4 regions of the Streptomyces sp. DG2A-72 genome follow, and region 2 is predicted to be linked to each of the others. Evidence: riboswitches for the same ligand, from Rfam matches in the RefSeq annotation. Region 2 holds a riboswitch; each other region holds the start of a gene.

Region 1 (5,632 bases), 6.7 Mb from region 2:
CGGGAGGCGCCGAGCGGCTCCAGGAGCATGCGCATCTCCAGCAGGTCCGCGGCCTCCTGCTCGGTCGGTTCCGCGACGCACGCGCCCGCGTGCCGCCGGGTCACCACGAATCCCTCGGCCTCCAGCGTGCGCAGGGCCTCACGGACGGGGACGCGCGAGACGCCGTAGCGGCGCGCCAGGAGTTCCTCGGTGAGCCGGCTGCCGCGCTCGTAGACACCGGCGACGATGTCGTCCCGGATCGCCGTGCATACCGAGTGCGCCGGAATACGCATGACCGACCTCCGCTTTAATCCCCGTGAAACGTCGACGATTGACGCGTGTTCAGTGACTCTATGGCAATGAGCCGGAATTTCCGATGGCGGACCGGAATCCATGGATATTTTTTGGACAGCCGGGGGTATGAAAGGCCGAAAGCCCCGGCTCGGGGAGCCGGGGCCTGGGGAGGCGGAGCCTGGGGGCTCAGACGTCTGTCGTCAGACGTTCACGCCGTGCGAGCGCAGGTAGGCGACGGGGTCGATGTCGGAGCCGTACTCCGCGGTCGTACGGGCCTCGAAGTGCAGATGCGCCCCGGTGACGTTGCCGGTCGCGCCGGAGAGGCCTATCTGCTGGCCCGGGGTGACGCTCTGGCCCACCGAGACGCCGATGGACGACAGGTGGCCGTACTGGGTGTACGTGCCGTCGTTCATCTTGATCACGACCTGGTTGCCGTACGAGCCCTCCCAGCCCGCCTCGACGACGGTGCCGCGGCCGACCGCGTGGACGGAGGTGCCGCTGGCGGCGTGGAAGTCGACGCCGGTGTGGCTGCCGGAGGACCACAGGGAGCCGCCGGCGCCATAGCCGGTGGAGACGTACGAGCCGGTGATCGGCAGGACGTAGCTGTTGAGGCGCTTGCGCTCGGCCTCGCGAGCGGCGCGCTCCTTGGCCTCGCGGGCCTTCTGCGCCCGCTCCGCCGCGGCCTTCTTCTTGGCCTCGGCGGCCTTCTTCGCGGCGGCGGCTTCTTCGGCGGCCTGCTGCTGGGCGGCGGCCTGCTCTGCGATCTGGTCGGCGGCGGCGCTGCTGAGGACCGGGATCAGGCCGGTCGTCTCGGCCGCCGGCTCGGCGGCGAGTGCGGGGGCGGCCAGGGTGCCGATGACGCCGGTGGTGGTGAGGGCCGCGACGCCCGCCGCGCGAGCGGTGGTGCGCTGGATACGGCTGGGACGGCGGTGCTTCCCGGTGGCGCGGGTGAACGCCATGTAGTGGCTGGTCCTTTCCTTCCTTCTCGCCTACCGGGTTAGCTGACGGGTTCGGAGCAGGAAGGTCTCCTACGGACCCCCTCGCGGCACGCGCGGGCGTCCGATTCACCCCAGGGACTGCACATGTGGGTCCCCGGCTCCCCTGGCTCGCGCCGTCTGGGGACTCGGCGATGACTGTCCGGTGCCGCGGGTGCGGCGCAGTGCCTGACGGACAGCCCGGAAGACGCTAAACGGGACATCTTTCAATCCCCAAACGGATCACGGCTTTTGTAGCGCATGCCACAGGCCAGACAGGCAACCTCTCCCGTAATTCGGACATAAGGGAGCCCCGGTGACGCTTCCGTCACCGGGGCTCCCCGCGCGCGTAACCCGAGGGTTCGCCTCTCCGCGGCCCTACTCGGCGGACACGACGGTGACTTGACCGATGCCGAGGGCCTCCACCGGCTCCTTGATCTGCGCCGCGTCGCCCACGAGCACCGTCACCAGACGGTCCACCGGGAAGGCGCGTACGGCAGCCGCGGTGGCCTCGACGGTGCCGGTCGCGGCGAGCTCCTGGTACAGCGTGGCCTGGTAGTCGTCCGGCAGGTACTGCTCCACCTGGTCGGCCAGCGTGCTGGCGACGGCCGCGGCGGTCTCGTACTTCAGCGGCGCCACACCGACCAGGTTCTGCACGGCGACATCGCGCTCGGCGTCGGTGAGCCCGTCGGCGGCGAGTGTCCGCAGCACCGTCCACAGGTCCTGCAGGGCGGGACCGGTGTTCGGGGTGTCGACGGAGCCGCTGATGGCGAGCATCCCGGCGCCCGAGCCGTCCGGGGCGGACCTGAGGACCTGCCCGAACGCCCGCACTCCGTAGGTGTAGCCCTTCTCCTCGCGCAGGACGCGGTCCAGCCGCGAGGTGAGGGTGCCGCCGAGGCAGTACGTGCCGAGCACCTGGGCGGGCCACACGCGGTCGTGCCGGTCGACACCGACGCGGCCGATGAGCAGCTGCGTCTGGACGGCACCGGGGCGGTCCACGATGACGACGCGGCCGGTGTCGTCGGCGCTCACCGGCGGCACCGGGCGCGGCTGCGCGGGTGAGCCGGTCCAGGCGCCGATCGTCTCGCCGAGCAGCGCGTCCAGGTCGATGCCGGTGAGGTCGCCGACGACCACGGCGGTGGCCGTGGCGGGACGCACGTGCTTCTCGTAGAAGGCACGGACGGCCGCGGAGTCGATGTTCTCGACCGTGTCCTCGGTGCCCTGGCGCGGACGCGACATGCGCGAGTCCGCCGGGAACAGCTCCTTGGACAGCTCCTTGGCGGCCCGGCGGGAGGGGTTGGCCAGCTCGTGCGGGATCTCGTCGAGGCGGTTGCGGACGAGCCGTTCGACCTCGCTGTCCGCGAAGGCGGGCGCCCTGAGGGCGTCGGCGAGCAGGCCGAGCGCCTTGGACAGCCGCGAGGCCGGGACCTCCAGGCTGAGCCGGACGCCGGGGTGGTCGGCGTGCGAGTCGAGGGTGGCTCCGCAGCGCTCCAGCTCGGCGGCGAACTCCTCTGCGGAGTACTTGTCGGTGCCCTCGGAGAAGGCCCGCGCCATGATCGTGGCGACACCGTCGAGGCCGGCCGGTTCGGCCTCCAGCGGTGCGTCCAGGAGCACCTCCACGGCGACGACCTGCTGGCCGGGGCGGTGGCAGCGCAGGACCGTGACGCCGTTGTCGAGGGTCCCGCGCGTGGGGGCCGGAAACGCCCACGGCCTGGCCTCGCCGGCCCGGGGCTCGGGGTGGAATTCCATAGCGGCGAGCTCGGTCACTTGGCCGCCTCCTCGTTCTCGTCGGTGGCTTCCACGGTCGCCGCGGACTCCAGGTCTTCGGTGGGTTCCTCGACGGTCTCCGTGGGGACGGTCGGCTCGTACACGAGCACCGCGCGGTTGTCGGGCCGCAGGCGCGCCTTGGCAACCTCCTGGACCTCTTCGGCGGTCACCTCGAGCACCCGCCCGACGGCGGTGAGGGCGAGCTGCGGGTCGCCGAACAGGACGGCGTACCGGCACAGTTCGTCGGCGCGGCCCGCGACCGTGCCGAGCCGGTCCAGCCACTCGCGCTCCAACTGGGCCTGGGCACGCTCCATTTCCTCGGCCGTGGGGCCCTCCGCGGCGAACCGGGCGAGCTCCTCGTCGATGGCGGCCTCGATGACCGGCACCTCGACGTCACCGGACGTCTTCACGTCCAGCCACCCCAGGGAGGGCGCGCCGGCCAGCCGCAGCAGGCCGAATCCGGCGGCGACGGCCGTACGGTCGCGTCGTACGAGCCGGTTGTAGAGGCGGGAGGACTCACCGCCGCCGAGGACGGTGAGCGCGAGGTCGGCCGCGTCGCACGCGCGCGTGCCGTCGTGCGGCAGGCGGTAGGCGGCCATCAACGCGCGCGCGGGGACCTCTTCCTCGACGATCTCGCGCAGCTGCTCGCCGATGATCTCCGGCAGTTGGCCGTCGCGCGGGGCGGGCTTGCCGTCGTGCGCGGGGATGGAGCCGAAGTACTTCTCGATCCAGGCGAGCGTCTGCTCGGAGTCGATGTCGCCGACCACGGAGAGCACCGCGTTGTTGGGCGCGTAGTACGTCCGGAAGAACGCGCGGGCGTCGTCCAGGGTCGCCGCGTCCAGGTCGGCCATCGAGCCGATCGGGGTGTGGTGGTAGGGGTGGCCCTCCGGGTAGGCGAGGGCCGTCAGCTTCTCGAAAGCCGTGCCGTAGGGGACGTTGTCGTAGCGCTGCCGGCGCTCGTTCTTCACGACGTCGCGCTGGTTCTCCATGGACTCGTCGTCGAGGGCGGCGAGCAGGGAGCCCATGCGGTCGGCCTCCAGCCAGAGGGCGAGTTCCAGCTGGTGGGTGGGCATGGTCTCGAAGTAGTTGGTGCGCTCGAAGCTGGTGGTGCCGTTCAGCGAGCCGCCGGCGCCCTGCACCTTCTCGAAGTGGCCGTTGCCCTTCACCTGGCCCGAGCCCTGGAACATCAGATGCTCGAAAAGGTGAGCCAGGCCGGTACGGCCCTTGACTTCGTGGCGCGAGCCGACGTCGTACCAGAGGCACACCGCCGCAACCGGGGTCAGGTGGTCCTCGGAGAGCACCACGCGCAGGCCGTTGGCCAGGCGGTGCTCGGTCGCTGTCAGGCCCCCGGTGCCTGCCTGGTCTGTGGCCGTGTGACCCATGGGCATGTACGTCCCTTCGATCGCGGAAACACTCGTCGTAACTGCGGATATCCCGCCGGTCCTGCCACTGTATGCAAGCGTGCGGAGCGTCGGCGAAGTTCCCGCCCGACGTACGCCCAGAGCGAGATCGCGTAGCCTGCGGGCGTGCTGTCCCGCCTGAGGCGGGCGGCACCTGTGAACGCCGGGCGGGACGGCCGACGCCGGGTCCTGGTCCGCGTTGTCAGTGCAGCGGTCCACAATGGTCCGCGTCAGATTCATTCAACGCTTCAGCAAGAGCGCGCCCGTGGGCGAGCGACCAGTAGACAGAGGAGCCAGGCAGCGATGGCCCGCCGCAGCACGAAGACCCCGCCGCCCGACGACTCGTACGAGGAGCGGATCCTCGACATCGACGTCGTGGACGAAATGCAGGGCTCCTTCCTCGAGTACGCGTACTCGGTCATCTACTCCCGAGCCCTGCCGGACGCCCGCGACGGCCTCAAGCCGGTGCACCGCCGCATCGTTTACCAGATGAACGAGATGGGCGTGCGCCCCGACCGCGGCTATGTGAAGTGCGCCCGCGTCGTCGGCGAGGTCATGGGTAAGTTGCACCCGCACGGCGACGCGTCGATCTACGACGCCCTGGTGCGCATGGCCCAGCCCTTCTCGATGCGTGTCCCCCTGGTCGACGGCCACGGCAACTTCGGCTCGCTGGGCAATGACGACCCGCCCGCCGCCATGCGGTACACCGAGTGCCGGATGGCCGAGGCCACGGGCCTGATGACGGAGTCGATCGACGAGGACACCGTCGACTTCACCCCGAACTACGACGGTCAGGAGCAGGAGCCGGTGGCCCTGCCCGCCGCCTTCCCGAACCTCCTGGTCAACGGCGCCTCGGGCATCGCGGTCGGCATGGCCACGAACATGCCGCCGCACAACCTGCGCGAGGTGATCGCGGCCGCCCGCCACCTGATTAGGCACCCCGGCGCCGATCTCGACGCCCTGATGAAGCACGTCCCCGGCCCCGACCTGCCCACCGGCGGCCGGATCGTCGGCCTGTCCGGCATCCGGGACGCTTATGAGACGGGCCGCGGCACCTTCAAGATCCGCGCGACGGTCTCCGTCGAGGCCGTGACCGCGCGCCGCAAGGGCATCGTCATCACCGAGCTGCCCTTCACGGTCGGCCCGGAAAAGGTGATCGCCAAGATCAAGGATCTGGTCGGCTCGAAGAAGCTGCAGGGCATCGCCGACGTCAAGGAC
Region 2 (5,632 bases):
ACATCAACTCCCCCGGCGGCTCCTTCAGCGCGATGTCGGCGATCTACGACACGCTGCAGTACGTCACCTGCGACGTGGAGACGATCTGCCTGGGCCAGGCGGGCGCGTCCGCCGCCGCGCTGCTGGCCGCGGGCACACCGGGCAAGCGGTTCGCGCTGCCGGGCGCGCGCATGGTGATCCATCAGCCAGGGCTGCCCGAGCCGATCGAGGGACAGGCCACCGACCTCGCCATCCACGCCGAGGAGTTGATGCGGATCAGGGCCCGCCTGGAGGAGATGCTCGTACGGCACACCGGGCGCACGCGCGAGCAGGTGAGCGCGGACATCGAGCGGGACAAGATCCTCACCGCGCAGCAGGCCCTGACCTACGGGCTGGTGGACCGGATCATCCCGAGCCGCAGGTCCACCATGGCTCCGCCCACGGGGAGGTGACCGCCGGTGCTCCCACCCGAACTCCCGCCGCTGCCCGCTCTCACGCGCGCGGAGGGTGAGTTGATCGACCGTTACCTCGATGTGGTCGACCTGCTGGGCCGGATCAACCCGGCACACCACGGGGACACCTACCGCGGACTGCGCGCCGCCCAGGCGTTGGTGTCCAAGGCGACCGAGCTGCGCGACGCACTGGCGCTGATGCACCAGCGGGGCGAGACCGAGCTGCACGCCCCGACGCTCACGCGGGCGCTGCGCGTGCTGGACGGTGAGCGCCGGACGGCGCGCGTCATCGTGCCGCCGCGCTCCGACAGTTGACGCACAGTTGACGCACCCCGCCTCCGGTCCGGGGGGTTCGCCACCGCGGCGAGACGTCCGGAGCGGAGCTCAAACGGACCAAATGACGTACCCCTGTTCGGAGTAGATGTTTGTCGTTTTTTGGGATCGCCGGGGTTGCGCAACCCGCTTGCCTCCGGGGCGGATGAGAGGTTTTCGCGCTGGTCCGGGGGTCCGCGGGGCCCTCGGCATCCACCCGAACACAGGGGTGTCCACCCGAACGGGTGAGTGGTGAGTAACACCACAAATCCCCGATTCCATTGGGTTTTTCGCTCACCCGTGAGTGAAGATCCCTGTCTGACGACAAGCCCCCGCCACAGCGGCGGGGCGGTCCGGGCGGACGCCGAGTCCTGCCGCCGCCCGGATGACCGGTCGACAGAAGTGGATCGGCAGGAGTGGAGGACCCAAGCACGACGGGTCGCCGGAACGGTCACGCCATGACCGGGCCGAGCAGCCCTTGGGGTGAAGCCGCGTCAGCGGCCGGGCAACTTCGCCAGCCCGAATCCGACAGGTCATCCTTCACAGGCGGCTGACGAAGGGTTGCGCATGACTGCGCTCAATCGTGTCCCGTCGCTGATGGCCCGAGCCGGTACGGCCTCGGCCCTCACCCTGGCCGCCGTGGGCGGCTCCGTCGTGGCGCCGGGTCTCTCCTCGGAGGCCGCGGCCGCGACTCCGGCGACGAAGGCGCTCCAGGTCGCGGCTTCCAAGAAGGGCTCGCCGTACAAGTACGGCGCCACGGGGCCGCGCCGGTTCGACTGCTCGGGGCTGACGCTGTACTCGTACAAGAAGGCGGGCAAGAGCCTGCCGCGGACGGCGGCTCAGCAGTACAACAAGACCCGCCACATCTCCGCCAAGAGCCGCAAGGCCGGAGACCTGGTGTTCTTCCACTCGGGCTCGAACGTGTACCACGTCGGCATCTACGCCGGGAAGGGAAAGATCTGGCACTCCCCGAAGACCGGGGACGTCGTGAGGCTGCAGAAGATCTGGACCAAGAGCGTCTGGTACGGCCGCGTCAAGTGACCTGAGCGACGCGGTGGCGGCGCCCTGACGCGCCGCCACCGCGTCATCCCAGCGGTTCGAGAACGAGCACCACACCAAGGCCGTCACCGCGGCCGGCGGCGCCGCGATGTCCCTCAGCTGCGGGCAGTCGTGCAGCTCTTGAGGCAGGACCTCGAGCTCACGCACACCTACGAGCCCGCCCAGCTGCCCCGCTGCGGTGCACGCCCCGGTCGTCCGCCGGAGCGACGAGACCGCACCCGCCGCGGACGTCTTCCGGGCCCTGCCGCGCCCCGTTCGGGCGGGCCCGACACACGTGATCTCTAAGGGTCCTGCTGTACCGCCGTCGTCGTCACGGGCCGCGCCGGTACCGTCCACGGCAGTTGGACGGAGATCGTCTTGCCGCCCTCCCGGGTGGGCCGGATTCTCAGCTTGCCGCCGAACTCTGCAGTCAGCCAGCGGATGATCACAAGCCCGCGGCCGTTGTCCTGCTGGACGGCCGCGGGCAGACGTTTGGGAAACCGCGGATGGCTGTCGGTGACGCCGATGCGCAGCTGTTCGTCACGGTCGAGTTCGATGTCCACCGTGAAGGTGGGTGACTGCCCGAACGTGTGCTGTACGGCGTTGGTGGCGAGCTCGGAGACGATGAGGCGGATGGTGTCGGCCAGTTCCGTGTCAGCCGGCAGTCCCCATTCCGCCAGGGTGCCGACCACGTAGGTGCGGGCGGCGGAGACCGAGGCGGGATCGCTCGGCAGAGTGACGGATGCTTCCAGATGGTCTGCCATGGCGACGTCGTCCCTTTCCCACGGGACCGCAGTCCGACACGGAGCGGAGGGTTCGAGTACGGTCCCGGACTGGTGCTTCGTCGCCAGACTGCCATCACCGGGCCGGTCACGGGTGCGATCCACCAAGATATGCATATATCTGTCGCTCGAAGCGGTGAACTCTGCGACGGCAGACCGTATTTGGGCGGCCCGGAAGGAGTAAGGAGGAGCCCATGCAGCACGGTCCCGCGGTACGCCGCCGAAAACTGGGCGCCGAATTGCGCACGCTGCGCACCGGCGCCGGGCTCACGAGCGGCGAGGCGGCCCGGCTCGTGGGCTGGCACCAGTCCAAGGTGAGCCGCATCGAGACCGGCGCGAGCGGGGTGAAACCGGCCGATGTGCGGTTACTCCTGGACGCCTACGGAGTGGCGGATCCTCAACTGCGGGAGTTACTCCTGGTGTTGGCGGGACAGGACGACAGTGCCGGGCGGCACCACTGGTGGCATGCGTATCGGGGCGTGCTGCCGCCGACGTACCGGGATTTCATCAGCCTGGAATCCCAGGCCAGCGCGATGCGCACGCTGGAGACCTCCGTCGTTCCGGGGCTGTTGCAGACGCCGGAGTACGCGCGGGCGGTGACCCGGGCCGCGGTGGGCGGACTGGACGAGGACGCCGGGGACCGGCTGGATGCGCTGGTGGAAGTGCGCCTGGCCAGGCAGGACGTGCTGCGCTCGCGGCCGCCCCTGGTGCTGAGCGCGGTGCTCGACGAGGCGGTGCTGCACCGGGAGATCGGCGGGCCGGACGTCATGGCACGGCAGCTGGAGCGGCTGATCGAGGCGGCGCGCTACCCCCAAGTGCGGCTTCAGGTCCTGCCGTTCGCGGCCGGTGCCCACATCGGCATCACCGGGCCTTTCGTTATCTTCTCATTTTCGAGCACTTCTGATCTGGATGTGGTTGTTCTGGACCACTTGACGAGTAGCCTCTACCTCGAGCGGAAAGAAGACCTCCGGGCCTACACCGAGGCCTTCAACACCCTTCAGTTCCACGCCCTTTCGCCCGAGGACTCGTTGGACTACATCGCCGGGATAGGTGCCGGCGTGTAAGGAGGCACCATGTCTGCACTGCCTCGGAACGTGACTTCCAGTACTCAACTGCACGGTGTGCAATGGCTGCGCAGCAGCTACAGCACCGGAGCGAACAACTGCGTCGAGACGGCCCGGCCGCTTTCCGGCCCCGGGGCCGGGCTGCTGGCCGTACGCGACTCCAAGGACCCGGCCGGACCCGCGCTGCTCTTCTCCCCCGAGAGCTGGGCGGGATTCACGGCCGCGTTACGGTGATCGCCCGCACCTCGCGACCCCTCTGCATCAGTTCGCGCGACGCACGGCCATGTCACGCCGACTCATGGTCGCGTCTCGCCGATCACTCCCACAGCACGCTCGATCTGCTCCTCGGAGAGGTCCGCGCGGGCGGTGAGCCTCAGCCGTGAGATGCCGTCGGGCACGGAAGGAGGACGGAAGCAGCCCACGGCGAGACCTGCCGTACGGCACTCGGCCGCCCACCGCACGGCACCCTCCGGGGACGGCGCGCGCACGGAGACGACCGCGGCGTCCGGACGTACCGCTTCCAGACCCGCGGCGGTCAGGCGTGTGTGGAGTTCGCGTGCCACCGCACGCGCCCGCGCCGCCCGCTCCGGCTCGCGGCGCAGCAGCCTGAGCGCCGCCAGGGCCGCTCCCGCCGCGGCGGGGGCCAGGCCCGTGTCGAAGATGAACGTGCGGGCCGCGTTGACCAAGTGCTCGATGACCCGGGCGGGTCCGAGGACGGCGCCGCCCTGGCTGCCGAGCGACTTGGACAGCGTGACCGTCACCACGACATCGTCGGCGCCCGCGAGTCCCGCGCCGTGCGGGGCGCCGCGCCCGCCGTCGCCGAGGACGCCGAGACCGTGGGCGTCGTCGACGACCAGACCGGTGCCGTGCTCCCGGCATGCCGTCGCCAGCTCGGTCAGCGGGGCGGCGTCGCCGTCGACCGAGAAGACCGTGTTGGACACGGCGACGGCGGGCCCCTCATGCGTCCGGAGTGCCTTGCGTACGGCGTCCGGGTCGGCGTGTGCGACGACCTGGGTGGTGCCGCGGGCCAGCCGGCAGCCGTCGATCAGCGAGGCGTGGTTGCCGGCGTCGGAGACGATCAGTGAGCCGTGCGGGGCCAGCGCGGTGACCGCGGCGAGGTTGGCCGCGTAGCCGGAGGAGAACACCAGGGCCGCCTCGAAGCCGCAGAAGTCCGCCAGCTCGCGTTCCAGTTCGGCGTGGAGCGCGGTCGTGCCGGTGACCAGCCGGGAGCCGGTGGCGCCGCCGCCCCAGGTGCGGGCCGCGGAGGTGGCCCCCTCGACGACCTCGGGGTGGCGGGCCAGGCCCAGGTAGTCGTTGCTCGCGAGGTCGAGCAGCGGCGAGTCGGCGGGGCGGGGGCGCAGGGTCCGTACCAGTCCGGCGCGGCGGCGCAGCTCCGCCTGTTCGTCGATCCAGCCGAACGCCATGACTCCTCCGGGGCTTTTGTAGGCAGTGCACAGACACTAGTCGCACGACCAGCCGCCCAGGATGTGGCAATACCCACACCTTGAACCGCCTCTGTTGTCCGATCTCTCCTTGGCCCGGGGCGGTTCCGTAGGACAGGATCGGACCTCATGGACCTGCTGAACACGCTGGTGGACAAGGGGCTTCGGCGCGAGCTGCCGACCCGCGAGGAAGCACTGGCCGTCCTCGCCACCTCCGACGACGACCTGCTCGATGTGGTGGCCGCGGCCGGCAAGGTACGCCGGCACTGGTTCGGCCGACGGGTGAAACTCAACTACCTCGTCAACCTCAAGTCCGGCCTGTGCCCGGAGGACTGCTCCTACTGCTCCCAGCGGCTGGGCTCCACGACCGGGATCCTGAAGTACAGCTGGCTGGGGCCCGACGAGGCCTCCCAGGCAGCGGCGGCCGGGCTGGCCGGGGGCGCCAAGCGGGTCTGTCTGGTGGCGTCCGGACGCGGTCCCACCGACCGTGACGTGGACCGGGTCGCGGGCACCATCAAGGCGATCAAGGAACAGAACGAGGGCGTCGAGGTGTGCGCCTGCCT
Region 3 (5,632 bases), 2.8 Mb from region 2:
GGCAGGTGATCGACCGTCTGGACATTACGGTGAAGCCGCTCGGAGAGGTTCGGAAGCGTTCCGGGCTCAAGTGCAGGGTGACCGAATGGCACGCGCGGACTGGGGCCCTGGTTCCCAGTGAAGTACTGGAGTCGGAGTGGCCGGCTGTCGAGGAGCTGATGGCAACCTACTTCCGGCATCGTCAGTTTGCGCGCGGCTCCGTGGACATCCGGACTCAAGTGAACGGGGTCCTCCATCGGTTGCGCAGCGGCTGCCTTTGGGACCAGCTTCCCGAGCGGTACGGGCCGTGGGCGCTCGCCAAGGACAGGGAGAACACATGGTTCACAAAAGGATTTTGGCCTGTCCTCGTGAACCATCTGAACCTCCGTGGTGGGGGCACACCGGTCCAGCGTGAGCCGCTTGTCCCGCCGTTTGAGATCACGGGGCGCATCTCTTCGAAAGCAGCCAAAGGCGACAGAACCTCAAGTCTGTGATCTTCACGTGATCTACGCGGCATTAACTTGTGACAAGTGAAGGGCTGCCTATACGTTCACGGATCAGCGCGGCCCCCCAGCCTCACCCGCCGCGCCGGTCCCTGCTGTCTCGCGAAAGGCCCCCGCATGCTCTCCGGGAACGGTCGTCACCGTCGCCCCCGTCAGGCCCCGGCCCTGCTCGTCGCGGCCGGAGTGACCGGCTCCGCCATCGCCATCCCCCTCCTCGGTGCGAGCGGCGCGAGCGCGGCCGACGGCAGCACCTGGGACAAGGTCGCGGAGTGCGAGAGCGGCGGCGCCTGGAGCGCCAACAGCGGCAACGGGTTCTTCGGCGGCCTGCAGTTGGCCCAGGAGGACTGGGAGCAGTACGGCGGCCTCGACTACGCCCCGAGCGCCGACCAGGCCAGCCGTTCCCAGCAGATAGCCGTCGCCGAGAAGATCCTCGCGGACCAGGGCGCCGGCGCGTGGCCCGCATGCGGACTGCTCCACGGTCTGGGTGAGGACTCCCGCTCGGCGAACGTCGACACGGGCCTGGCGGGCGAGGCATCGGCCGAACCGTCCACCTCGCCCGACACTTCCTCCGACTCATCCGGTTTGTCCGACTCGCCTGAGTCATCCTCATCTTCGGAGTCGTCCACCTCGCCCTCCCCTTCCTCGTCCTCCCCTTCGCCGTCCTCTCCGTCTCCGTCTGACGAGCCGTCGGATGAGCCGTCGGATGCGGCGGACAACTCGGCCAAGTCAGACACATCCGCCGAATCTAGCCCGAGTGCCTCACGGGATTCCGCCAGCTCCTCCACGGGTTCGACCGAGGGTGATGATACGGACAAGTCCGTCCAGAGCGGCGGCTCTTCGTACCTTACGGACACCGGCACCGGGACCGGCAAGCATCGGGGCGCCAGCGCGGACGAGGCCGAGAGTGAGGGACGTGCCGACACCTCCGGCCGTCACGCCTCCTACAGCGTCCGCACCGGGGACACTCTCACCACCATCGCCGACTCCCTTGAGCTGAACGGCGGATGGCGCGCGCTCTACGCCGAGAACAAGGGAACCATCGGTGCCGACCCGGACCTCATCATCCCCGGTCAGACCCTCGGAGTCGGTGTCGAAACGGGCGAAAACCAACGGTAGTTGACGCACCGCTTCGCGCCGAATGTCCGGTTTAGTGAAAGTGTGGGATGAGTCTCAGAAGCCCTGATCGTCTTTGAAATTCCACGGATCGCGTGTCTACGGTCATCACCGCTCGTCAACACGAGCCCCGGCTGCCACAACGCCGAATCCTGCCAGTGGCCGCACGGGAACAGTCGTCGCTTAACAGCGCCGTAGGCAGGAGCGGGGGACCCAAGGTAAGCGCCGCGCCGGTCAGTTGACCGAGCGGCTTGGGGTGAAGCCGTGCCCCGTACGGGACGAAAGCCTCGTACGAGACATGGCCGGGCAACTCAACCGGCCCGAACCCGACAGCTCACCTCGCAGGCGTCGGTGAGGGGATCCAAGCATGCTGTTTTCCGGCAAGGGCAAGCACCGCCGCCCGTCCAAGGCCACTCGCGCCATCGCCATCGCCGGTGTCACCGGTGCCGCCGTCGCCGCCCCGCTGATGGTGGCCGGCAACGCCTCCGCCGCCACCGCCTCCGAGTGGGACACCGTCGCCCAGTGCGAGTCCGGCGGCAACTGGTCCATCAACACCGGCAACGGCTACTACGGCGGTCTGCAGTTCTCCGCCTCCACCTGGGCGGCGTACGGCGGCACGCAGTACGCCGCCACCGCCGACCAGGCCTCCAAGGCCCAGCAGATCGAGATAGCCGAGAAGGTCCTCGCGGGCCAGGGCAAGGGTGCCTGGCCGAACTGCGGCACCGGCCTGTCGGGCGCCTCGTACAACGGCTCCTCGTCGAGCGGTTCCTCGCAGAACCAGAGCAACGAGACCACCACGCGCTCCAGCGAGCAGCAGTCGGCCTCCCGCTCCGCCGAGCGCCCCGCGCCTGAGCAGAGCACCAAGAAGACCGTCACCACCCCGACCGGCAAGAAGGTCAAGAAGGGTGACGGCGAGTACAAGGTCGTCAAGGGCGACACCCTCAGCACCATCGCCGAGGAGCACGGCGTCAAGGGCGGCTGGCACAAGGTGTTCCAGCTGAACAAGGACATCGTCGCGGACGCCGACCTCATCTACCCGGGTCAGCAGCTGCACCTGAAGTGATATCCAGCCTTCGGCTCCCCGCCCCGGTGCGTCATTCCCCCGTACGCACCGGGACGGGGCTTTTTTCTGCCCCACGTCCGCCCCACTTTTTGTTCCGTTCAGAAACAATTTACTCTCGGTTCTGTCCATCGGGTGGGTGACCCGGTGGCTGATCGCCCGGAGCCGGTTAGGCTCATCTCGCAGAGCCGCTGCGGTCCTGCTAAACCGCGTCACATCCACGAAGGAGATGCTCGTGCCGTCCATCGACGTCGTCGTAGCCCGGGAAATCCTGGACTCCCGAGGCAACCCCACGGTCGAGGTCGAGGTCGGCCTCGACGACGGCAGCACGGGTCGTGCCGCCGTTCCCTCCGGTGCGTCCACCGGCGCCTTCGAGGCCATCGAGCTGCGTGACGGCGACCCCAACCGCTACCAGGGCAAGGGTGTCGAGAAGGCCGTCCTCGCCGTCATCGAGCAGATCGGCCCGGAGCTGGTCGGCTACGACGCCACCGAGCAGCGCCTGATCGACCAGGCGATGTTCGACCTGGACGCCACCGACAACAAGGGCTCGCTCGGCGCCAACGCCATCCTCGGCGTCTCCCTCGCCGTCGCCCACGCCGCCTCCGAGGCCAGCGACCTCCCGCTCTTCCGCTACCTGGGCGGCCCGAACGCGCACCTGCTGCCGGTGCCGATGATGAACATCCTGAACGGCGGCTCGCACGCCGACTCCAACGTGGACATCCAGGAGTTCATGATCGCCCCGATCGGCGCGGAGACCTTCTCCGAGGCCCTGCGCTGGGGCGCCGAGGTCTACCACACCCTCAAGAAGGTGCTGAAGACCAAGGGCCTGTCCACCGGCCTCGGCGACGAGGGCGGCTTCGCCCCGAACCTGGAGTCCAACCGCGCCGCGCTCGACCTCATCATCGAGGCCATCAAGCAGGCCGGTTACGTCCCCGGCGAGCAGATCGCGCTCGCGCTCGACGTCGCCGCGTCCGAGTTCTACAAGGACGGCAGCTACGAGTTCGAGGGCAAGTCCCGCTCGGCCGCCGAGATGACCGAGTACTACGAGGAGCTCGTCTCCGCGTACCCGCTCGTCTCCATCGAGGACCCGCTGTACGAGGACGACTGGGCCGGCTGGAACGCCATCACCGAGAAGCTGGGCGACAAGGTCCAGATCGTCGGCGACGACCTCTTCGTCACCAACCCGGAGCGCCTGGCCCGCGGCATCGAGGAGGGCTCCGCGAACGCCCTGCTGGTCAAGGTCAACCAGATCGGCTCGCTGACCGAGACCCTGGATGCCGTCGAGATGGCCCAGCGCAACGGCTTCAAGTGCATGATGTCCCACCGCTCCGGCGAGACCGAGGACGTCACCATCGCCGACCTGGCCGTCGCCGTGAACTGCGGTCAGATCAAGACCGGCGCCCCGGCCCGCTCGGACCGCGTCGCCAAGTACAACCAGCTGCTGCGCATCGAGGAGATCCTCGACGACGCGGCGGTTTACGCCGGTCGTAGCGCCTTCCCCCGCTTCAAGGACTGACACAGGCCTTAGAGCAGCGTCGTACGTACGTCCCCGTACTCGGTCCCGTACCGTGTGCGGGGACGTACGCACGTATGAAGGGGAGGTGGGTCATGGCCGTCAAGGACCGGGACCGATTCTCCACCGCGACCAGGATCCGGCTGCTCGGCGAGCAGACGGCGGCCCGTGTCTACCGGTCCCAGACCAAACGCCAGGCCCGCCGCTCCCGGCTGACCGGCCGCGCGGCGCTGCTGGCACTCGTCCTGTGCTCGCTGGTCGTGGCCCTCGCCTATCCGATAAGGCAGTACGTTTCCCAGCGCGCCGAGATCGCCGATCTGGAGCAGCAGAAGCAGCAGGCCCAGCAGCGGGTCGAGCAGCTGCGGGACCTGAAGGCGCGCTGGCAGGACGACGCGTACGCCCAGCAGCAGATCCGGCAGCGGCTGCACTATGTGATGCCGGGGGAGACCGGGTTCATCGTGGTCGACCCGCGCGCGGCGAAGCAGTCGCGCGCCGACACCGGGGCGGCGGACCGTCCCTGGTACCTGAATGTCTGGGACGGGGTCGACAAGTCCGACGCCTCCGGCCAGTGAACTGACAGAGAGAATGTCGTACGAGCATGGAAAAGCCCCCGCCGTCCACTCCGCGCACCGAGCCCACCGACGCGGACGTCGAGGCCTTCAAGCAGCAGCTCGGGCGTCCGCCGCGCGGGCTGCGTGCCATCGCGCACCGGTGCCCGTGCGGGCAGCCGGACGTCGTGGAGACGGCGCCGCGACTGCCCGACGGGACGCCCTTCCCGACGCTGTACTACCTGACGTGCCCCAAGGCCGCGTCGGCGATCGGCACGCTCGAGGCGAACGGCGTCATGAAGGAGATGACGGCGCGTCTGGAGACCGACCCGGAGCTGGCCGTCGCGTATCGCTCCGCGCATGAGGACTACATCCGGCGCCGGGACGAGATCGATGAGCTGAAGGGCTTTCCGAGCGCGGGCGGGATGCCGGACCGGGTGAAGTGTCTGCATGTGCTTGTCGCGCACTCGCTGGCCGCGGGGCCTGGTGTCAATCCGCTCGGCGACGAGGCGATCGCGATGCTGCCGGAGTGGTGGCGCAAGGGGGCGTGTGTGACGGCGCCGAAGGAGGACGAGCAGTGACCCGCGTCGCCGCCATCGACTGCGGTACCAACTCCATCCGGCTTCTCGTCGCCGACGTGGACCCGGAGAGCGGTCGACTCGTCGATCTGGACCGGCGTATGACGATCGTGCGGCTCGGGCAGGGGGTGGATCGGACCGGGCGGCTTGCGCCGGAGGCGTTGGAGCGGACGTTTGCGGCGTGCCGGGAGTACGCGGCGATCATCAAGGAGCACGGGGCGGAGCGGCTGCGGTTCGTGGCCACCTCCGCTTCCCGGGACGCCGAGAACCGGGACGAGTTCGTGCGGGGGGTGCTGGACATTCTCGGGGTGGAGCCCGAGGTGATCTCCGGCGATCAG
Region 4 (5,632 bases), 5.0 Mb from region 2:
CGCGGCGCAGGATGCGTACGCATGCGCTGTGGAAGGTCATCACCCACATCGCGTTCGCGCGCGGGCCGACGAGTTGCTCGACGCGCTCCTTCATCTCGCCGGCGGCCTTGTTGGTGAAGGTGATCGCGAGGATCTGGCCGGGGTGCACCTTGCGCTCGCCGAGCAGGTACGCGATGCGGTGCGTCAGCACACGCGTCTTGCCGGAGCCGGCGCCGGCCACGATGAGCAGCGGGGAGCCGGAGTGGACGACGGCCGCTCGCTGGTTCTCGTTCAGCCCGTCCAGGAGCGCGGCCGGGTCCACCGCCGGGCGGTGCGCGCCGTCCCGGTAGTACGCGTCCCGGTCCGGCGGCGCGTCGAACTTCCCGCCGAACAGATCATCCGGAATCGGCTCCGGCACATGATCGTCCTCGGGCGGCGGCGGGGGTTCCTCCGCATGGGCCCGAGGGGCCTGGAGGTTCGCCAGGAAGCTGTCGTCAAAGAGGCTGCTCATCGCTCTCCGAGTTTAGGGCGCCCCACTGACAGCCCGCCGCCGCCCTGAGAACATCGCCGATTTCCAAAGCCCCAAGGGTCTCAGAGTTCGCGAAGTTCCGGGTCCGCGAAGTTCCGGCCGGCTCAGAAGCCGAGGATCTTCCAGACCTGGCCGCCCGGCGTCTTCCCCTGCCCCAGATCTGTTCCGTCCCGGTCGGCGACGGACCAGGCCGAGACATAGACCTTGCCGTCGTACGGGTCGACGGCCACGCCCGCCGGGAACGGCACCTTCACGTTCGTCCGCTTGCCGTGGGAGACCTTGGTGACGACGCCCGCGAAGAGCTGGCTGACGTACAGGTCGCCCTTGTCGTTGACGGCGAGGCCGGTGATCGAGCCGAAGCCGGACTTCCAGCCGAGGATCTTGCCGGTCCAGGGGTCGACCTGCCACACGCGCGCGGTGGGCTTCTCGGTCTCACCGTTGAGCTCGCCGACGTAGAGCTTTCCGTCGGGGCCGAGCGCCAGGGAGGTGGGGACGGACTGGTTCTTGTCGTGGTCCGGGAAGACGGTGAAGGGGCGGGCCCGGCCTGACGGCGAGACCTCGATCAGGTCGTTGCCTGCGGCGTCCGCGACGATCTTGCGGCCGTCGGGGAGCGCGAGGACGGCGTACGGGTTGGACTCCACGGATGCCTTGTGCGGATTGTGCTTCAGCTCCACGGCAGCGATGTCCGCGGCGATCTTCGCCTTGCCGTGGGTGATCTTCAGCAGCTTGCCGAGCTTGTTCCAGGGCGGGGTCGTGGGCACTCCGGCCTCCGGCGGGGCGAAGGTCTCCACGCCCCAGACCTTGCCGTGCCGCGCGGAGACCCCGTCGACGCCGGTCGCGAAGCCTCCGTCCGGGGCGGCGGCCGAGGGCAGTCCCTGCACCACCCTGTAGTGCTTCCATGCACCCCCGTTCCAGTAGATCTTGGTGACGGCCGACGAGAGACCGATGCAGGTCTCGCCCTCCGGCCCCTCCCCGATGCATTTCTTGCCGCCGCGGCCCGCCTCGGCGACGTACAGGCGCCCGTGGTCGTACGACAGCTGGCGTGGATTGTCGAGGCCCTTCGCGATCACGCGGACGACGGGTTTGCCGCCCGTGCGGCCGTCCTGTCCGGCGCCTGCGCTCGCGGGTGCGATGCCCGCGGTGGCGGTGAGTGCGACTCCTGTGGCGATGACGAGTGCGGTGCGTTTCCTCATGGCCGTACCCCCTCTCAGCCGCCACGGCTCCCGACCGTGGCTGGCTGGAAGCTACCGCCCCGAAGCGGGCGGACGAGGCCACTCCGGACAAAATACGAACAACTCGCCGCAGATCCCTCCATATTGACCACGGGGAGCGATGCCCTGGGCTAAGGTCACGAAAATGTATCGGGCATATCGCCCATCAACCTTCACAGGGGCCACACGAGTTGGCTAGCGTTCCTCCAGGCCGCACGACCCCTACCGGCGAACGTCGCCGGGCCGTACGGCCTCCGCCGAGTCCGGCGCGCCCACGGGGCGGACCGGAGCCGGGGACCCACCGAACTTGGGGTGAATCGACCGGACTTCCCTCGGGAAGCGGTCGTAGGGCAACCCTTCCGAACCACCCGCCCGAACCCGACAGCTAACTCGGTAGGCGGAAGATGGAAGGAGTCGCCTCCCTTGGCGTCGCACCGCAAGTCGCGTCCTTCGGGTTCGCGCGTCGCAGGCATACGGACCCCCGCCCTCGCCACGGCGGCCCTCACCTCCGTGGCCCTGCTGTCCCAGTCGGCCAACGCCGCTCCCGCGGCCGACGACAAGCCGAGTCTCGAAGAGGTCGAGAAGAAGGTCGGCGACCTCTACCGCCAGGCCGAGTCGGCGACCGAGAAGTACAACTCGGCGAAAGAGAAGACCACCAAGCAGCGCAAGCGCGTCGACACCCTCCTCGACGACGTCGCGCAGCGCACACAGAAACTCAACGAGGCGCGCGAGGAACTGGGTTCCTTCGCCTCCGCCCAGTACCGCACCGGCGCCTCCGCCCCCGACACGGCGACCTTCCTGCTCGCGGACACCCCGCAGGACTACTTCGACCAGACCCAGCTGATGAGCCGGATGACCGGCCGTCAGAAGGAGGCGGTCGACGACTTCGTCACGCAGCAGTCCGCGACGATGGAGAAGCGCCGGGAAGCCACCGCGAGCCTCGAGACGCTCACCGAGTCGCAGGGCGACCTGAAGACCGCCAAGACGACCGTCCAGCAGAAGCTGGCCGACGCGCGCGAGCTGCTGTCGAAGCTGACCGCCGAGGAGAAGGCGCGGCTCGCGCAGATCGAGCGGCAGAAGCAGCAAGAGGCCGAGCGCAAGGCCGCGGAACTCGCCAGGCAGCAGGCCGCGGCGGAGGCGGCGGCCCAGGAGGCGGCGCAACAGCAGCAGGAGAGCGGCACCGGCACGTCGGAGTCCTCCGACACCTCCGTGGCCGACTCCTCGTACGCCGCCAAGGCCGAGAAGGTCCTCGCCTTCGCCCGCTCCACGATCGGCAAGCCGTACGTCTGGGGCGCCACCGGCCCCGGCTCCTACGACTGCTCCGGCCTCACCCAGGCCGCCTGGAACGCCGCCGGCATCTCCCTCCCGCGCACCACCTGGGACCAGGTGAACGCCGGCACGACCGTCTCCCTCTCCGCCGCCCAACCCGGCGACCTGGTCTTCTTCTACGACGACATCAGCCACGTCGGCATCTACATCGGCAACGGCATGATGATCCACGCACCGAAGCCGGGGGCCTATGTGCGCGAGGAGTCGATCTACTACGACGGTGAGTCGTCGATCCACAGCGTGGTACGGCCGGCCTGAGGGGACAGGGACGCGGCACAGGGGGTTTCCGTACGCACGCGCGCGTGCCCCGCTCTCAGGGCGCGTGCCGCTCCCTACCATCGGGCCCATGCCCCGCCCCTCTCCCCTCCGCGCCTGGTGGGCACAGCGCTCGCCGGCGGCCGGTGCCGCCGTGATGGCGACCGGCGTCATGTCGGTCGGTCTGCATCTGACGGGGTACGAGGTCCTGTCCCGTATCGCCCTCGCGGTGGCCTGCGCGGCGTGGCTGGGGCTGGCCGCGGACTTCGCCGTACGGCTGCTGCGGCAGCGGGAGAGGTGGGTCGCGGAGGCGGCGACGCCGGGCGCGCTCACCGCCGTGGCGGCGACGACGGTCCTGGGTACGCGTTTCTCGGCCTGGGCCGGCAGCCGCTAGCCGAGGCGCTGCTCGCGCTGGCCGCCGCCGTGCTGTGGCCGGTGCTGCTCTTCGCCGTCGTACGGCACTGGCGGCGGCGTATGCCGGGCGCGGTGTTCCTGGGCTGCGTGGCCACGCAGGGACTCGCGGTGCTCGGCGCCACACTGGCTGCCGCCGAGGGGCGGCCTGGCTCGCGCGGGCGGCGATGGTGCTGTTCTGGCTGGGTCTTGTGCTGTACTGCGTCGCGCTGGCCTGCTTCGATCTGCGGCAGGTGGCCGAAGGGGCCGGTGATCACTGGGTCGCGGGCGGCGCACTCGCCATCTCCGCGCTCGCCGGGTCGAAAATCGTCGCCGCCGACAGCGCGGCCCTGTACCTCTGGAACGACGACAACGACGGCGTCCTGCGCTTCATGACCGCCGTGGTGCTCGTGCTCGACCTGGCCTGGTACGCCGTCCTGCTCGTCGCCGAGTTCGCCCGCCCTCGGCTGGGCTACGACGTGCGGCGCTGGGCGACCGTCTTCCCGTTGGGGATGACGGCGGCGGCGACGCTCTCGGTGTCCTCCGCCCTCGATGTGCCGTGGCTGGAGGGGCTGGGTGAGGTGCTGCTGCGGATCGCGGTGGCCGCCTGGCTCGCGGTCGCAGCCGGGGCGATCACTGCCGCGCGGGCCGCCGTCACCTCCGCCGCCGCACCGCAGGACGTCAGGTCCACAGCACCGCGATGAAGACGTTCGCCGTGGTCAGCAGTCCGACCAGGCCGAACAGCGGCTTCTCCACCTTCTCGTCGTCGCGCTTCACATAGACGAGCCCGAGGATCACGACCAGCAGCGCCAGCTTCACACCGATCTTGACGTTGTTGACGGACTGGTCGTCGGCCTGGTTGAGGCCGACCAGGATCGCGCCGGTGACCAGCATCGTCAGCGCGCCGTGCAGCATCGCGGGGACGAAGCGGGCGGTGCCCTGGCCCATCGCCTTCATCTGGGTGAAGAAGCCGCCGAGCAGGGCGGCGATGCCGATGATGTGCAGGCCGACGAAGAGATGGATGAGTACGTCCATGAGGCCGGAGCCTAATCAGAGACGTACGCGGCACATGACACCGGCCCGCCCTTCGCACGGAGGGTGCATATATGCGGTCCATAGCAGCCCGCCATCCCCGGGGGTCCCGGAATCCGCACTTCGGTCACCACACTGCGTGAAGTCGACGGCCCCGGAACGGGATCACGATCACTTACGGTCACCGCGCGGTCCGCTCGCGTCAGTTCCGCGCAATGCGTTACCCGTCCGACACACCCGGGTTTAGCGTCCTCCCCCAGGTGACCGGCTCCCCACCGCCGCCCGGGCCAGGGGCGGCAGTCGATCACCCGCCGAGAAGGTCCGGCGGCGGTCAGCTCCCCCTGTGCGGGCCGCCGCCGGACGCAGAGCCGCCGCGCCCACGCACCGGCGGTCGTACGAAAGGACGTGCAGGTCCACGTGGCAGCGCACCGCAAGCCCCGACAGCGTTCGACCGGCGGCACCTCGGTCCGTACGGCCGCCACGATCGCCCTCGCGGGCGCCGCGACCGCGACCGGCCTGGACGGGACCGGGCACGCGGAGCCGGAGCTGACGCCCGCTCAGGTCAAGGCGAAGGTGGACAAGCTGTACCAGGAGGCGGAGGTCGCCACCGAGAAGTACAACGGCGCGAAGGAGAAGGCGGAGGCGACCGAGCAGCGCCTGCGGGACCTGCGGGACGAGGCGGCGCGCAAGACGGACGGCCTCAACTCCGAGCGGGCCGCGCTGGGTTCGATGGCGGCGGCACAGTACCGCGACGGCGGCCTCGACCCCGCGCTCCAGCTCGCGCTCTCCGCCGACCCGGACGGATACCTCCAGGGCGCCGAGTTCGCCGAACGTGCGGGCAGCCGTCAGGCCGCGTCCGTCGCCCGCGTACGCAAGCAGCTGCGCGAGATCGAGCAGCTGCGCGGCG

The links. A riboswitch is a leader RNA that binds a small molecule or an ion and turns the genes downstream of it on or off. The one in region 2 is predicted to bind cyclic di-AMP.
Positions count from the first base shown of each region.
Region 1: another riboswitch for cyclic di-AMP. It lies ahead of QQY66_RS37785 (M23 family metallopeptidase); the one in region 2 lies ahead of QQY66_RS06205 (C40 family peptidase).
Region 3: another riboswitch for cyclic di-AMP. It lies ahead of QQY66_RS19450 (transglycosylase family protein); the one in region 2 lies ahead of QQY66_RS06205 (C40 family peptidase).
Region 4: another riboswitch for cyclic di-AMP. It lies ahead of QQY66_RS30045 (C40 family peptidase); the one in region 2 lies ahead of QQY66_RS06205 (C40 family peptidase).

Region 1 covers NZ_JASTLC010000001.1:7,950,278-7,955,909, reverse strand. Annotated here, with positions in the region: gene QQY66_RS37790 (GntR family transcriptional regulator) at 1-272, opposite strand, end outside; gene QQY66_RS37785 (M23 family metallopeptidase) at 474-1,232, opposite strand; cyclic di-AMP (ydaO/yuaA leader) riboswitch at 1,246-1,412, opposite strand; gene QQY66_RS37780 (pitrilysin family protein) at 1,626-3,014, opposite strand; gene QQY66_RS37775 (pitrilysin family protein) at 3,011-4,396, opposite strand; gene QQY66_RS37770 (DNA topoisomerase (ATP-hydrolyzing) subunit A) at 4,718-5,632, shown strand, end outside.
Region 2 covers NZ_JASTLC010000001.1:1,290,465-1,296,096, forward strand. Annotated here, with positions in the region: gene QQY66_RS06195 (ATP-dependent Clp protease proteolytic subunit) at 1-431, shown strand, start outside; gene QQY66_RS06200 (hypothetical protein) at 438-746, shown strand; cyclic di-AMP (ydaO/yuaA leader) riboswitch at 1,106-1,307, shown strand; gene QQY66_RS06205 (C40 family peptidase) at 1,311-1,784, shown strand; gene QQY66_RS06210 (ATP-binding protein) at 2,084-2,545, opposite strand; gene QQY66_RS06215 (helix-turn-helix transcriptional regulator) at 2,758-3,627, shown strand; gene QQY66_RS06220 (DUF397 domain-containing protein) at 3,637-3,861, shown strand; gene QQY66_RS06225 (8-amino-7-oxononanoate synthase) at 3,924-5,051, opposite strand; gene bioB (biotin synthase BioB) at 5,199-5,632, shown strand, end outside.
Region 3 covers NZ_JASTLC010000001.1:4,132,699-4,138,330, reverse strand. Annotated here, with positions in the region: gene QQY66_RS19460 (transposase) at 1-473, shown strand, start outside; gene QQY66_RS19455 (transglycosylase family protein) at 600-1,598, shown strand; cyclic di-AMP (ydaO/yuaA leader) riboswitch at 1,776-1,958, shown strand; gene QQY66_RS19450 (transglycosylase family protein) at 1,963-2,658, shown strand; gene eno (phosphopyruvate hydratase) at 2,885-4,171, shown strand; gene QQY66_RS19440 (septum formation initiator family protein) at 4,264-4,740, shown strand; gene QQY66_RS19435 (DUF501 domain-containing protein) at 4,767-5,297, shown strand; gene QQY66_RS19430 (Ppx/GppA phosphatase family protein) at 5,294-5,632, shown strand, end outside.
Region 4 covers NZ_JASTLC010000001.1:6,288,307-6,293,938, reverse strand. Annotated here, with positions in the region: gene pcrA (DNA helicase PcrA) at 1-490, opposite strand, end outside; gene QQY66_RS30050 (ScyD/ScyE family protein) at 613-1,701, opposite strand; cyclic di-AMP (ydaO/yuaA leader) riboswitch at 1,965-2,135, shown strand; gene QQY66_RS30045 (C40 family peptidase) at 2,143-3,306, shown strand; partial or broken gene QQY66_RS30040 (tellurite resistance/C4-dicarboxylate transporter family protein) at 3,395-4,397, shown strand; gene QQY66_RS30035 (hypothetical protein) at 4,375-4,728, opposite strand; gene QQY66_RS30030 (C40 family peptidase) at 5,143-5,632, shown strand, end outside.